3 regions of the Variovorax sp. VNK109 genome follow, and region 2 is predicted to be linked to each of the others. Evidence: predicted binding sites of a transcription regulator. Region 2 holds the regulator's gene; each other region holds the start of a gene.
What was found. The regulator FNR, encoded in region 2, switches genes on or off when oxygen is low (the NO sensors DNR and NnrR bind a similar motif). The targets are predictions, from matches to a motif close to TTGATNNNNATCAA.
Positions count from the first base shown of each region.

Region 1: a site for FNR is predicted at 2,400-2,413, ahead of ACO2Q9_RS15670 (fatty acid desaturase). Genes of this name have one in related genera too.
Region 3: a site for FNR is predicted at 1,439-1,452, ahead of cyoA (ubiquinol oxidase subunit II). Genes of this name have one in related genera too.

Region 1 is NZ_JBMSDV010000004.1:277,198-281,823, reverse strand. Features, by position in the region: gene ACO2Q9_RS15685 (phosphatase PAP2 family protein) at 1-11, shown strand, start outside; gene ACO2Q9_RS15680 (DUF481 domain-containing protein) at 52-834, shown strand; gene pyk (pyruvate kinase) at 851-2,284, opposite strand; gene ACO2Q9_RS15670 (fatty acid desaturase) at 2,448-3,575, shown strand; gene ACO2Q9_RS15665 (phosphoglycerate kinase) at 3,579-4,626, opposite strand, start outside.
Region 2 is NZ_JBMSDV010000002.1:135,136-139,761, forward strand. Features, by position in the region: gene ccoG (cytochrome c oxidase accessory protein CcoG) at 1-591, shown strand, start outside; gene ACO2Q9_RS08155 (FixH family protein) at 656-970, shown strand; gene ACO2Q9_RS08160 (hypothetical protein) at 980-1,297, shown strand; gene fnr (fumarate/nitrate reduction transcriptional regulator Fnr) at 1,298-2,023, opposite strand; gene hemN (oxygen-independent coproporphyrinogen III oxidase) at 2,217-3,599, shown strand; gene ACO2Q9_RS08175 (sulfite exporter TauE/SafE family protein) at 3,650-4,315, shown strand; gene ACO2Q9_RS08180 (GNAT family N-acetyltransferase) at 4,374-4,626, shown strand, end outside.
Region 3 is NZ_JBMSDV010000004.1:159,924-164,549, forward strand. Features, by position in the region: gene ACO2Q9_RS15130 (YchJ family protein) at 1-7, shown strand, start outside; gene ACO2Q9_RS15135 (MFS transporter) at 15-1,367, opposite strand; gene cyoA (ubiquinol oxidase subunit II) at 1,542-2,591, shown strand; gene cyoB (cytochrome o ubiquinol oxidase subunit I) at 2,602-4,602, shown strand; gene cyoC (cytochrome o ubiquinol oxidase subunit III) at 4,624-4,626, shown strand, end outside.

The DNA of each region.
Region 1 (4,626 bases), on a different contig from region 2:
CGGGCATTTGAACCCACTGGGTCAAAGCAGTTTTCGAGCAGGAGAAGTCCCATGTACCGCCCCTCATCCCGGAAGGCGCGCGTGCTGCGCTGCGCACTGGCCGCATCCGCATTCGTTGCAGCAGGCACGAGCCACGCGCAGGTCACCCTCAAACCCGATGGTGAATGGCGCTACCTGTTCACCGCTGCGGCCAACGCGACGTCCGGCAACAGCAGCTCCGCCGCACTCAACCTGCAGTTCGACGGCGCGCGCGTGACCTCGGGCGACAAGTGGACCTTCACATCGCAGGTGCAGACCGCGCGCAACAACGGCACGCGCACGACAGAGCGTTACCTCGCCGGCACGCAATACAACCGCGACATCAGCGGCGCGATCTTCGGCTTCGGTTCGGGTGATTTCCTGCGCGACGAACTGGCCAACCTCGACCTGCGCAGCACATTCGCAGGCGGTCTGGGCTATCACGTCTTCCAGAGCGAACGGCACACGTTCGACGTGACCGGCGGTCTGGCCTACACCCAAGACAACTACGCCAACCCCGCCGTCATCGACGGTCAGACGCGCACCAGCTACGGACGGCTCGAACTGGTGATGGGCGAAGAGTCCAACCACAAGCTGACCGACACCGCGACCTTCCAGCAGAAGCTCACGTTCTATCCGAACCTGCGCGATTCAGGCCAGAAGCGCGCGGTGTTCGATGCCAAGGTGTCGGTGGCGATGACCAAGTCGCTCAACCTGACTGCCGGCCTGTCGATGCGCTACAACAGCGACCCGGGCCTGGGCCTCAAGTCGACCGACACCGCGCTCGTGACGGGTGTGTCCTGGCGTTTCGACTGATGGAGAGGGCGGGCCGTCAGCTCGCCCGGACGATCTTGAGCATGTTGGTGCCGCCCGGCGCGCCCATGGGCTCGCCGCAGGTGATGGCATACACATCGCCCGGCTGCACGATGTTGCGCTTCTTGAGGTGGCCTTCGGCTTCGCTGAGCGCGGTGTCGCGGTCCACGCTCTGGTCCATGAGCAGCGGGCGCACGTTGCGATAGAGCGCCATCTTTCGCTGGGTCGCCAGCTTGGGCGTGAGCGCGTAGATCGGGATGTGGATGCGGTGGCGGCTCATCCACAGCGCGGTCGAGCCCGAGTCGGTCAGCGCCACGATGGCCTTCGCGCCCAGATGATGGGCAGTGAACAGCGCGCCCATGGCGATGGACTGGTCGATGCGGCCGAAAGTCTTGCCGGTGAAGTCAGCGTCCAGCTCCACGTCTTCCGCGGCTTCTGCGGCGCTGCAGATCTGCGCCATCTCGATCACCGTTTCCAGCGGATAGCGGCCGGCCGCCGTCTCGGCGCTCAGCATCACCGCATCGGTGCCGTCGAGCACGGCGTTGGCCACATCGCTGACCTCGGCGCGCGTGGGGACGGGGTTGGTGATCATGCTCTCCATCATCTGCGTGGCGGTGATGACGACCTTGTCGTTGTCGCGCGCGAGCTTGATCATGCGCTTTTGCAGCGCAGGCACGGCGGCGTTGCCGACCTCGACGGCCAGGTCGCCGCGCGCCACCATGATGCCGTCGCTGGCCATGAGGATTTCCTCCAGCCGGGGGATCGCCTCGGCGCGCTCGATCTTGGCGATCAGCGCGGGCCGGTGCCGGTATTCTGCTGCGGCCACATTGGCCAGCTGGCGGGCCATTTCCATGTCGGTCGCGTTCTTGGGAAAACTCACGGCCAGATAGTCGGCCTGGAAGCTCATCGCAGTCTTGATGTCGTCCATGTCCTTGGCGGTGAGCGCCGGCGCCGTAAGACCGCCGCCCTGCTTGTTGATGCCCTTGTTGTTGGACAGCTCGCCGCCCAGGCGCACCACGGTGTGCACCTGCTCGCCACGCACGGCTTCCACGGCCAGCACGATCAGCCCGTCGTTCAGCAGCAGGATGTCGCCCGCCTTCACGTCACGCGGCAGTTCCTTGTAGTCCAGGCCCACGCCGTGGATGTCGCCGGGCTCGGTGCGCGACGCATCCAGCACGAAGGGCGCGCCCGAGACCAGCATCACCTTGCCTTCGGCGAACTTGCCGACGCGGATCTTGGGCCCCTGCAGGTCGGCCATGATGGCCACCTCGCGGCCGGCACGCTGCGCGGCCTCGCGGACCAGCGTCGCCCGGTCGATGTGGTCCTGCGCCTTGCCGTGGCTGAAGTTCAGGCGCACGACGTTCACGCCGGCGCGGATCATCTGTTCCAGCAGGGCTGGGTCGCTGGAAGCGGGGCCGAGGGTGGCCACGATCTTGGTTGCACGGCTGACCATGTCTGTCTCCTGGGGGCTCTGGTTCGATGGCGCATTCTCACATGGCGCAATTGCTCCGGTAGTTGCCCGGGTTCCGACCCCGTTACATTCCTGGCGCCCCCAATTCCCCTACAGGTTGATCCCAGTCAGCGGGCTGTCACTGCGACTGTTTATCATCCGCGCCATGAATCAAACGCCCGAACTGACCTCCAGGCAGCCGTCCGACGGCCATCTGCCTGCCGCGCCGCTGTCTCCGGCCGAACCGCTTCCGCACCGCAAGATCCTGCGCGAATGGCTGATGCCGCTGTCCGAACGCAACACGCTGCGCGCTTTCCTGCTGCTCGCCTTCGACTACGCGTTGCTGCTGGGCCTGTACACCGCCGCCGTGCTGTTCGACCCGTGGTGGGCCAAGACGCTGTGCGGCCTGGCCGCCGGTTTCGTGATCGGCCGCCTGTTCATCATCGGCCATGACGCCTGCCACCAGAGCCTGACCGAGCACCGCAAACTCAACAAGTGGCTGGGCCGCATCGCCTTCCTGCCCTCGCTCACGCCCTACAGCCTGTGGGACGTCGGCCACAACGTGGTGCACCACGGCTTCACCAACCTCAAGGGCGTGGATTTCGTGTGGGCGCCGCTCACGCCCGAGGAATACGCCGCACTGCCCCTGCGCCAGCGCCTGATGCAACGCGTCTACCGCAGCGGCTGGGCGCCGGGCCTGTATTACATGATCGAGATCTGGTGGAACAAGATGTTCTTCCCGAGCCGTGAAGCCATGCCCACGCGCCGCGCCGCGTTCGTCTGGGACGGCGTGCTGGTGACCGCGTTCGCGGCCCTGTGGGCTGGCGCGCTGTGGGCCGCCGCGTACTTCACCGACCAGTCGGTGCTGACGCTGCTGGTCACGGCCGGTCTCGTGCCCTTCCTGTTCTGGTGCGCCATGATCGGCTTCGTGGTGTACGTGCACCACACGCACGTCAAGGTGTCCTGGCACGACGACAAGGCCAAGTGGCAACGCGCCCAGCCTTTCGTGTCTACCACCGTGCACCTGACCTTCCCGTGGCGCATCGGCTCGCTGATGCACCACATCATGGAGCACACGGCGCACCACGTGGACATGAGCGTGCCGCTCTACCGCCTGAAGAACGCGCAGAAGATGCTGGAAGACATGCTGCCCGGCCGCATCGTGATCCAGCGCTTCTCGTGGCGCTGGTATTTCGACACGGCGCGCCGTTGCAAGCTGTACGACTTCACGCAGCGCTGCTGGACCGACTTCAAGGGCCGCGCGACGAGCGAGCCCTCGCCGCAGCCGGCCTGACCCTCAACCCGCCGCGCGTTTCGAGAGAATCTCGAACGCCGGCAGCGTCTTGCCTTCCAGCACCTCGAGGAAGGCGCCGCCGCCGGTGGAGATGTAGCCCACGTCCTTCTCGATGCCGTACTTGGCAATGGCGGCCAGCGTGTCGCCGCCACCCGCGATGCTGAACGCGTCGCTGTCGGCAATCGCACGTGCGATTGCTTCGGTGCCCTTGGCGAACGCGTCGAACTCGAACACGCCGACGGGGCCGTTCCAGACGATGGTGCCGGCGGACTTGAGCGTCTGTGCCAGCTTTGCGGCCGTCTTCGGGCCGATGTCCAGGATCAGGTCATCCGCCGCCACGTCGGTCGCGGCCTTCACGGTCGCAGGCGCGTCGGCCGCGAAGGTCTTGGCCGTCACCACATCTTCGGGAATCGGCACCTGCGCGCCGCGCGCGGCCATGGCGTCGATCACCGCCTTCGCCTGATCCACGAGGTCCGGTTCGGCCAGGCTCTTGCCGATGGGCAGGCCAGCGGCCAGCATGAAGGTGTTGGCGATGCCGCCGCCGACGATGAGGCCGTCCACGTTGGCCGACAGGCTCTCGAGGATGGTGAGTTTGGTCGACACCTTGCTGCCCGCCACGATGGCGACCAGCGGCCGCTTCGGGTTGGCGAGCGCCTTGCCGATCGCGTCGATTTCGGCCGCGAGCAGCGGGCCGGCGGAGGCGATCCTGGCGAACTGTGCGATTCCGTAGGTGGACGCTTCCGCACGGTGCGCTGTGCCGAAGGCGTCGTGCACGAAGATGTCGCACAGCGCTGCGAGCTTGCGCGCCAATTCTTCGCTGTTCTTCTTCTCGCCCTTGTTCAGGCGGCAGTTCTCCAGCAGCACGACTTCGCCCGGCTTCACGTCGACACCGTCGACCCAGTCGGAAACCAGCTTCACCTCGCGGCCCAGCAGTTCGCCCAGGCGCTTCGCGACGGGCGCAAGCGAATCTTCGGGTTTGAATTCACCTTCGGTGGGGCGGCCGAGGTGGCTCGTGACCATGACTGCAGCGCCGGCTTTCAGCGCCATCGCG
Region 2 (4,626 bases):
TGTCCCACGGGTATCGACATCCGCAACGGCCTGCAGTACGAATGCATCGGCTGCGCCGCCTGCGTGGATGTGTGCGACACCGTGATGGACAAGATGCACTACCCGCGAGGCCTCATCCGCTTTTCCACGCAGAACGCGCTGGCCACCGGTGGCACGTCGCGCCAGATCTGGCGGCGTGTGCTGCGGCCGCGTGTGCTGGTCTACACGCTGCTGTTGGGTGTCGTCACGCTCGCGCTGCTGGGCAGCCTGGTGCTGCGCACGCCGCTCAAGGTGGACGTGGTGCGCGACCGTGCATCGCTCTCGCGCATCGTCGACGGTGGGCGGCTGGAGAACGTCTATCGCCTGCAGATCATGAACGCGACCGAGAAGCCGCAGACCTACCGCATCAGCGCGGGCGGGCTCGAAGGCCTGGGCGTCGCATCGGACACCGATGTGGAAGTCGGCCCCGCCGAGTCGCGCTGGGTTCCGGTGCGGCTGCAGATTCCCTATGGCAGCGCGGCATCGGGCTCGCATCCGGTTCACATCGACGTGCAGGCATTGGGCGACAGCGCACACGTGTCCGAGAAGGCCGTTTTCCTGGTACCCCGCTGAACATCCATTCAAGACATCACCACGAAGGAGACACGCCATGTCAAAGAACACGATGACGCCCCGCATGCCGGGGGCCAGACCCGCAATAGCAGCTGCATCACCTGCAAAGCCCGCAGAACCATGGTGGAAGTTCGGCCACGTCTGGCTCGTCATCTCCGGTCCGGCCATCGTGGTGGTGGCCGGGCTCGTCACGGCGTGGATCGCGCTGTCGTCGCCCGATCCGGTGGTCGATGCCGACTACTACCGCAAGGGCATCGAGATCAACAGGACGCTGGCCGAGCGCAGCCTGTCGCCTGCCATGCATGCGCGCAACCACGCGGCCACGCCGACGGACGACTTGCCCGTGAAGCCTGCAGCGCAAGCCGCCACTCGCCCGTAGGAGCCCGCCATGCTCAAACAACGCCTGATGTGGATCGCCTGGCCGGCGTTCCTGATGGCCGGTGTGCTGGAGATGCTGGTGTTCGCGACGGTGGACCCGGGCGACCTTCACTGGTTCGGCCAGCCCGTCACGCTCTCGCGTCAGGGCGTCTACACGCTGGCGTTCTTCGCGTTCTGGGCGATCACCATGGCGTCGAGCGCACTGACGACCTTGCTGTCGATGTCGCCGTTCGAGGTGAATCGCTGCCCGGTGCCGGTGGACGAGCGACCCGAGGACTGCGCGCGGCACGCCTGCGCGACGGATGGAAAAGCCCGGCAGATATCCTGATCAATTGCAGGCGGTGGAAGGCGGATTCACCAGCCGCTTGAGCGCATCCACATCGAGGATGCGCACGTGGCGCTGCTTCACTTCCACGATGCCTTCCTCGGCAAACTTCGAGAAGGTGCGGCTCACGGTTTCGAGCTTGAGGCCGAGGTAGCTGCCGATTTCCTCGCGCGTCATGCGCAGCACGAGTTCGGACTGCGAGAAGCCGCGCGCATGCAGGCGCTGCACGAGATTCAGCAGGAACGCCGCCAGCCGCTCTTCGGCGCGCATGCTGCCCAGCAGCAACATCACGCCGTGTTCGCGCACGATCTCGCGGCTCATGATCTGGTGCACGTGGCGCTGCAGCGCGGTGACTTCGCGCGACAGGTCCTCGATGCGGTCGAAGGGCATGACGCAGACTTCCGCGTCTTCCAGCGCCACCGCATCGCAGGTGTGGCGATCGTTCACGATGCCGTCCAGCCCGATGATCTCGCCCGCCATCTGGAAGCCGGTCACCTGGTCACGGCCATCTTCGGTGGCGATGCAGGTCTTGAAGAAGCCGGTGCGGATGGCGTAGAGCGACGTGAATTCCTCGCCGTTGCGGAACAGGGGTGTGCCGCGTGCGACCTTGCGACGGGTGGCAACCAGGTCGTCCAGGCGCTCCATCTCTTCCTTTTGCAGGCCCACGGGCATGCACAGCTCGCGCAGGTTGCAGTTGGAGCAGGCGACTTTGATGGTCTGGGGCGTCATGCGTGCGGCCACGGGAAGGGGCCTCAAGCTTACAACCTTCGGGTCCTGTGCGGTGAAAACGGGCGCGTCGTGCATGGTCACTCCTGATATGAAGCAAATTGTCCCGGCAGCGGTGTGAGCCCGGGTTGATCCATGTCAAGGAACGGTCCGGTCGGCTGCGGCAAAGTCACGGTGCACCATCAGAAAGCACCCCATGAACGCCGTTACCCCCGATCTGCTGCGCCGTTTCGACGTTTCGGGCCCCCGTTACACCTCCTACCCGACGGCCGACCGTTTCGTGGAAGCCTTCACGGCCGATGACTACACCCAGGCGCTGACCCAGCGTCGGCACGGGGCCGCGGCCATGACGCAGCCTCTGTCGCTGTATGTGCATGTGCCGTTCTGCGAATCGCTCTGCTACTACTGCGCCTGCAACAAGATCATCACGAAGCACCACGACCGCGCGGCGCCTTACCTGCGCTATCTGGCCCGCGAGGCAGAGCTGCACACGAAGCACCTGGGCACCGGTCAGACGGTGACGCAGCTGCATCTGGGCGGCGGCAGCCCGACCTTCCTGTCCGACGACGAATTGCGCGAACTCATGGCCATGCTGCGCCGCCACTTCGCGCTGGCGCCGGGCGGCGAGTTTTCCATCGAGGTGGACCCACGCACGGTGGACGCGAAGCGCTTGGCCGTGTTGGCCGAACTCGGCTTCAACCGACTGAGCTTCGGTGTGCAGGACTTCGACCCTGCCGTGCAGAAAGCCGTGCATCGCGTGCAGCCGGTCGAACAGGTGTTCGAACTCATGGAGGCCGCGCGCCAGCACGGTTTCGACTCGGTCAACGTCGACCTGATCTACGGCCTGCCGCAGCAGACACCGGAATCCTTCAGCCGCACGCTGGCGCAGGTGTGCGAACTTCGGCCGGACCGCATCGCGCTCTACGCCTACGCGCACCTGCCCGAGCGCTTCAAGCCGCAACGGCGCATCGCCGTCGCCGAACTGCCGGGCGCGGGCGGCAAGGTCTCGATGCTGGCAAGCGCGCTCGACGCGTTCAGCGACGCGGGCTATGTGTACATCGGCATGGACCACTTTGCGCTGCCGGGCGACGCGCTGGCGGTGGCCAAGCGGCAGGGCCGCCTGCACCGCAATTTCCAGGGCTACAGCACGCAGCCCGATTGCGACCTCATCGCCCTGGGCGTGTCGGCGATCGGGCGTGTGGGCGCCACCTACAGCCAGAACGCGAAGACGATGGGCGAATACTGTGACCTGCTCGACCAGGGCCGGCTGCCCGTGGTGCGTGGCCTTGCGCTCACGCGCGACGACCTGATCCGCCGCGCGGTGATCATGGCGCTCATGTGCCAGGGCCAGTTGCTCCATGAATCGATCAACCTGGCGTGGCTCATCGACTTTTCCAGCTATTTCAGGGCCGAACTCGAGGCGCTGAAAGACCTGGAAGAGCAGGGCATGGTGACGGTGAGCGACACCGGCATCCAGGTCACGGCGACGGGCTGGTTTGTCGTGCGTGCCGTGGCCATGGTGTTCGACCGTTACCTGCAGGCCGATCGCACACGTGCGCGGTTCTCGCGCATCATCTGAACGGGGTTGCCGTGCTGCCCTCCGCTTCGCTCGCCCTGACCGCGCTGCTGATGGGGCTGCTCGGCGGGCCGCATTGCCTGTCGATGTGCGGCGCGGCGTGCACCGCGCTGGGCAAGGTGGCCGGGCCGCAGCGCGGCATGGCGCTCTGGGGTTTCCAGTCCGGGCGTTTGCTCGGCTATTCGGCGCTTGGCGGCGTGGCTGCAGCGTCGATGCAGGCCGTCGGCTGGCTGGGCACGCAGTCGGCGGCGCTGCGTCCTGCGTGGACGCTGCTGCATGTGGCGGCGATGCTCATGGGACTGGTGCTGCTGGTGCGCGCGCGCCAGCCGGTGTGGCTGGAGCTGGGGGCGCGCAAGGTCTGGCAGCGCGTGCGCGGTGCTGGCACGACGGCCGCGCTCGGTACGCCGGTGATCGTGGGCGCGCTGTGGGCCTTGCTGCCGTGTGGCCTGCTGTACTCGGCCCTGCTGGTCGCGGCGCTTAGCGGCTCGGCTGTGCAAGGCGCGATGACGATGGCGCTGTTCGCACTGGGCAGCGCCGTGGCGCTGACGGTCGGCCCGTGGCTCTGGCTGAGGCTGGGTGAAGCGGGCCGGGGCAAGCGCGCATGGGGCGACGGGCGTTGGGGCGTCCGCGTGGCCGGCGCGGCGCTGGCGGGCATGTCGGCGTGGGCACTGTGGATGGGGCTGGCGCACGACATGGCGCCTTGGTGCACCACGCCGTAGTTCTTTTCCTTAGCTGCTATAACGGCCGGGTGTCCAACCTTTCGCTGCAAGAGTCCGCATGGCCGACATCACCTTCACCAACAACGCCGAAAAGCATCGCTACGAAATCCATTCCGACGGCCAGCTCGCCGGCTTCTGTGAATACAACGTGCTGACCGACGCGCTGATGTTCACGCACACCGAAGTGCTGCCTGCGTTCGAGGGCCAGGGCTTGGGCTCCAGGCTGGCGAAGCACGTGCTGGACGATGTGCGCGTGCAGGGCAAGCACGTCATTCCCGTGTGCCAGTTCATCGCCGGCTACCTGCGCAAGC
Region 3 (4,626 bases), on a different contig from region 2:
GGAGTGAGCCGCCGTCAGTGCTTGCCCGCTGCCGATGTCGCCGCGCGGCGGCGCGCGCGGTTGAAGAGCAGCGTGAGCATCGTCACGACCACGCCCGACAGCAGGTAGAACGTGACCGACACGAGGCCGAAGCGCTCCGACAGCCACAGCACCACCAGCGGCGCGAACGCCGCGCCGAACAACCACGCCAGATCGGTGGACAACGCTGCGCCCGTGTAGCGGAAGCGCGGCAGGAAGTTCGATGTGAGCGGGCCTGCCGCCTGCGCGTAAGACAGTCCCAGCAGGATGGCGCCGCTCAGGATGAACACGTTCTGCCCCGCGATGCTGCGCTCCAGCAGGAAGGGTGCGGCCAGGCTCCACACGCCGATCGCGATGGACAGGCTGCCCAGCAGGCGCAGGCGGCTGTAGCGGTCCGACAGCCAGCCCGAGATCGGCATGGCGGCGGCGCACAGCAGCGCGGCGATCACCTCGACCACGAGCAGCGGGCCGATCGGCCGGCCCCCTTCCAGCAGGATCCACGACAGCGGGAAGAACGTGACGAGGTGGAACAACGCATAGCTGGCCAGCGGCGCGAACGCACCCAGCAGCAGGTTGCTGCCCTGCTCGCGCAAGAGTTCGGCAGGCTTGCAGGGTTCGAGTTCGCGGGCCTGCAGTTCACGGTCGTATTCGTGCGTGACGACGAGGCGCAGCCGTGCGAACAGCGCCACCACGTTGATGGCGAACGCCGCAAAGAACGGATAGCGCCAGCCCCAGGTGATGAACTCTTCGGGGCTGATGGTGAACCACAGGTACGCGTACAGGCCGGCTGCCACCAGCAGGCCCAGCGGTGCTCCCAGCTGGCCCAGCATGGCGTACCAGCCGCGCTTGTGGCGCGGCGCATTCAGCGCCAGCAGCGAAGGCAGGCCGTCCCAGGAACCGCCGAGCGCCAGGCCCTGACCGATGCGCAGCAGCGCGAGCAGCAGGCCGGCCCAGGGCGTCGCTTCTGTGTGAACGGGCAGGATGCCGATACCCACTGTGGATGTACCCAGCATCATCAGCGCGACGGTCAGCTTGGCGCCGCGACCCCAGCGGCGCTGGATCTCCATGCCTGCCAGCGTGCCGATGGGGCGCACGCAGAACGCGAGCGCCACCAGCGCAAAGGACATGAGCTGTCCTTCGAGCGGGCTGAGGTACGGGAAGAAGGCCGCCGGGAAGACCAGGACCGAGGCGATCCCGTAGACAAAGAAGTCGAAATACTCGGAGGAGCGCCCGATCACCACGCCGACGGCGATTTCGCTCGGGGCCACCGACGGGTTGGACTCGCTGTTGCGCAGTACGGGGGGTACTGCGGAAGGGCTTGTGGGCATTGCCATCTCTGTCGTACTCATTTACTTTTCACCCCTAGGTAAAGCGGGTCCAGGCAGTTACAAGCTAAGCCCTGGGACAAAATGTCCAATCGTTGATAGCGGTCAATGTAAGTACAGTTTTCAGGCTCCGGCAATTCTCGTTTACCCCGGCTAGAGGCAGAAATCATGGCTCACCCTCGACATCAACAGGCTGTAATGCGGTCTCCGCTGCTGCGGCTCACTATGCTCGCGCTGGCTGCAGCCGTGCTGTCCGGTTGCAATATGGTGGTGATGAAACCGTCCGGTTACATCGCCCAGCAGCAGGCCAACCTGATCGTACAGGCCACGGTGCTGATGTTGATCATCATCATCCCTGTCATCCTGCTGACGCTTTTCTTCGCTTGGCGCTATCGCGCCTCCAACACCGAAGCCGACTACCAGCCCGAATGGGACCACTCCACCCGGCTCGAACTCCTCATCTGGGGCGCGCCGCTGCTCATCATCATCGTGCTGGGCGCCATCACCTGGGTCAGCACCCACAAGCTCGACCCGTACCGGCCGCTCGAACGCATCGACGCGAAGCGCGAAGTACCCGCCGAAGTGAAGCCGCTCGTGGTGCAGGTCGTCGCGCTCGACTGGAAGTGGCTGTTCCTCTACCCCGAGCAGGGCGTCGCCTCGGTCAACGAACTCGCGCTGCCGGTGGACCGGCCGGTGCAGTTCCGCATCACTTCCTCCACGGTGATGAATGCGTTCTACATCCCCGAAATGGCCGGCATGATCTACGCCATGCCCGCCATGGAAACCAAACTCCACGGCGTGCTCAACCGGACGGGTGAATTCCGCGGCATCTCGGCCAACTTCAGCGGCGACGGCTTCTCCGGCATGAACTTCGCCGTGAAAAGCCTGGCCGACGAAGACTTCAGGCGCTGGATCGACACCGCGCGCAAGGCCGAAGCCGGCATGCTCAGCCGCGCCGGCTACCTCGAACTCGAAAAGCCGAGCCATCGCGTGCCCGTGGCGCACTACGCCTCGGTCGACAAGGGCCTGTACGACGCCATCGTCAACCGCTGTGTCGACACCGCCCGCATGTGCGCGGCCGACATGATGGCCATCGACGAACGTGGCGGCGGCGGCAAGGGCGCGGTGGCCGGCCTGACCAACCGTCCGGCTTCCACCCTCTACGGCCTGAAGGACCGCATGGTCGTCGCTGCGCTGTGCACGCCTGAAAACCCGAGCGGCACGCCCGTCGCCACCCTCATCCGATAAGAAGAACGCCATGACTGCCGATCTCCAGCACCTCATCTTCGGGCGGCTCACGCTCGAGGCCATTCCGTACCACGACCCCATCCTCGTCGCGACCTTCGCCGGCGTGGTGCTCGGCGGCCTTTTCGTACTCGGCTTCGTCACGAAGATGGGCTGGTGGGGCACGCTGTGGCGCGACTGGATCTGCTCCATCGACCACAAGCGCATCGGCATCATGTACATCATCCTCGGGCTGGTGATGCTGCTGCGCGGCTTTGCCGACGCGATCATGATGCGGCTGCAGCAGGCCATCGCCTTCGGCGACAACCTCGGCTACCTGCCGCCGCACCACTACGACCAGATCTTCACCGCGCACGGCGTGATCATGATCTTCTTCGTCGCCATGCCGCTGGTGACGGGTTTCATGAACTACGTGGTACCGCTGCAGATCGGAGCGCGCGACGTCGCCTTCCCCTTCCTCAACAACTTCAGTTTCTGGATGACCGTGGGCGGTGCCGTGCTGGTGATGATGTCGCTGTTCGTCGGCGAATTCGCGCGCACCGGCTGGCTGGCGTACCCGCCGCTCTCGGGCATCCTCAGCAGTCCGGGGGTCGGGGTCGACTACTACCTCTGGGCGCTGCAGGTCGCGGGGGTCGGGACGACGCTCTCGGGCATCAACCTGATCGCCACGATTGTGAAGATGCGCGCGCCCGGCATGTCGTTCATGAAGATGCCCGTCTTCACCTGGACGTCGCTGTGCACCAACGTGCTGATCGTCGCCACCTTCCCCGTGCTCACCGCGACGCTCGCACTGCTCACGGCCGACCGGTATCTCGGCACCAACTTCTTCACGAACGATCTCGGCGGCAACCCGATGATGTACGTGAACCTCATCTGGATCTGGGGCCACCCCGAGGTGTACATCCTCGTGCTGCCGGTGTTCGGCATCTTCTCGGAAGTCGTCTCCACCTTCAGCCGCAAGCGCCTGTTCGGCTACGCGTCGATGGTCTACGCGACGGTGGTGATCACCATCCTGTCGTACCTCGTGTGGCTGCACCACTTCTTCACCATGGGTTCGGGCGCGAGCGTGAACGCCTTCTTCGGCATCACGACGATGATCATCTCCATACCGACCGGGGCGAAGATGTTCAACTGGCTCTTCACCATGTACAAGGGCCGCATCAAGTTCGAGCTGCCCATGATGTGGACCGTCGGCTTCATGGTGACCTTCGTCGTCGGCGGCATGACGGGCGTGCTGCTCGCCGTGCCGGCTGCCGACTTCGTGCTGCACAACAGCCTGTTCCTCGTCGCGCACTTCCACAACGTGATCATCGGCGGCGTGCTGTTCGGCCTGCTGGCCGGCATCAACTACTGGTTCCCCAAGGCCTTCGGTTTCCGGCTCGATCCGTTCTGGGGCAAGCTGTCGTTCTGGCTGTGGCTCGTGGGCTTCTGGGTCGCGTTCATGCCGCTGTACGTGCTGGGCCTGATGGGGGTGACGCGCCGCGTCAGCCATTTCGAAGACCATTCGCTGCAGATCTGGTTCCAGATCGCCGCGCTCGGCGCGTTCATCATTGCCCTGGGCATCGCCGCGATGCTGGTGCAGTTCGTGGTGAGCTACCTCCGCCGCGACCAGCTGCGCGACACCACCGGCGACATCTGGGACGGCCGCACGCTCGAATGGTCCACCAGCTCGCCGCCGCCCGACTACAACTTCGCCTTCACGCCCGTCGTGCGTGACCTCGACGCCTGGCGCGACATGAAGGACAACGGCGCAGTGCAGCCCATGACCGGCTTCAGACCGATCCACATGCCGAAGAACACGGCGGCGGGTGTCGTCATCGCCGGGCTGTCCACGGCGCTCGGCTTCGCGCTCATCTGGCACATGTGGGTGCCGGTCGTGCTGCTGTTCATCGCCACCGTGGTCGCGTCGATCATCCACACGTTCAACTACAACCGCGACTATCACATCCCGGCGGCAGACGTCGAGAGCACCGAGCGTGCACGCCAGGCCGCGCTCGCGGCCCAGGCTGCCTGATCCGCGCAGAAGAAGAATTCCATG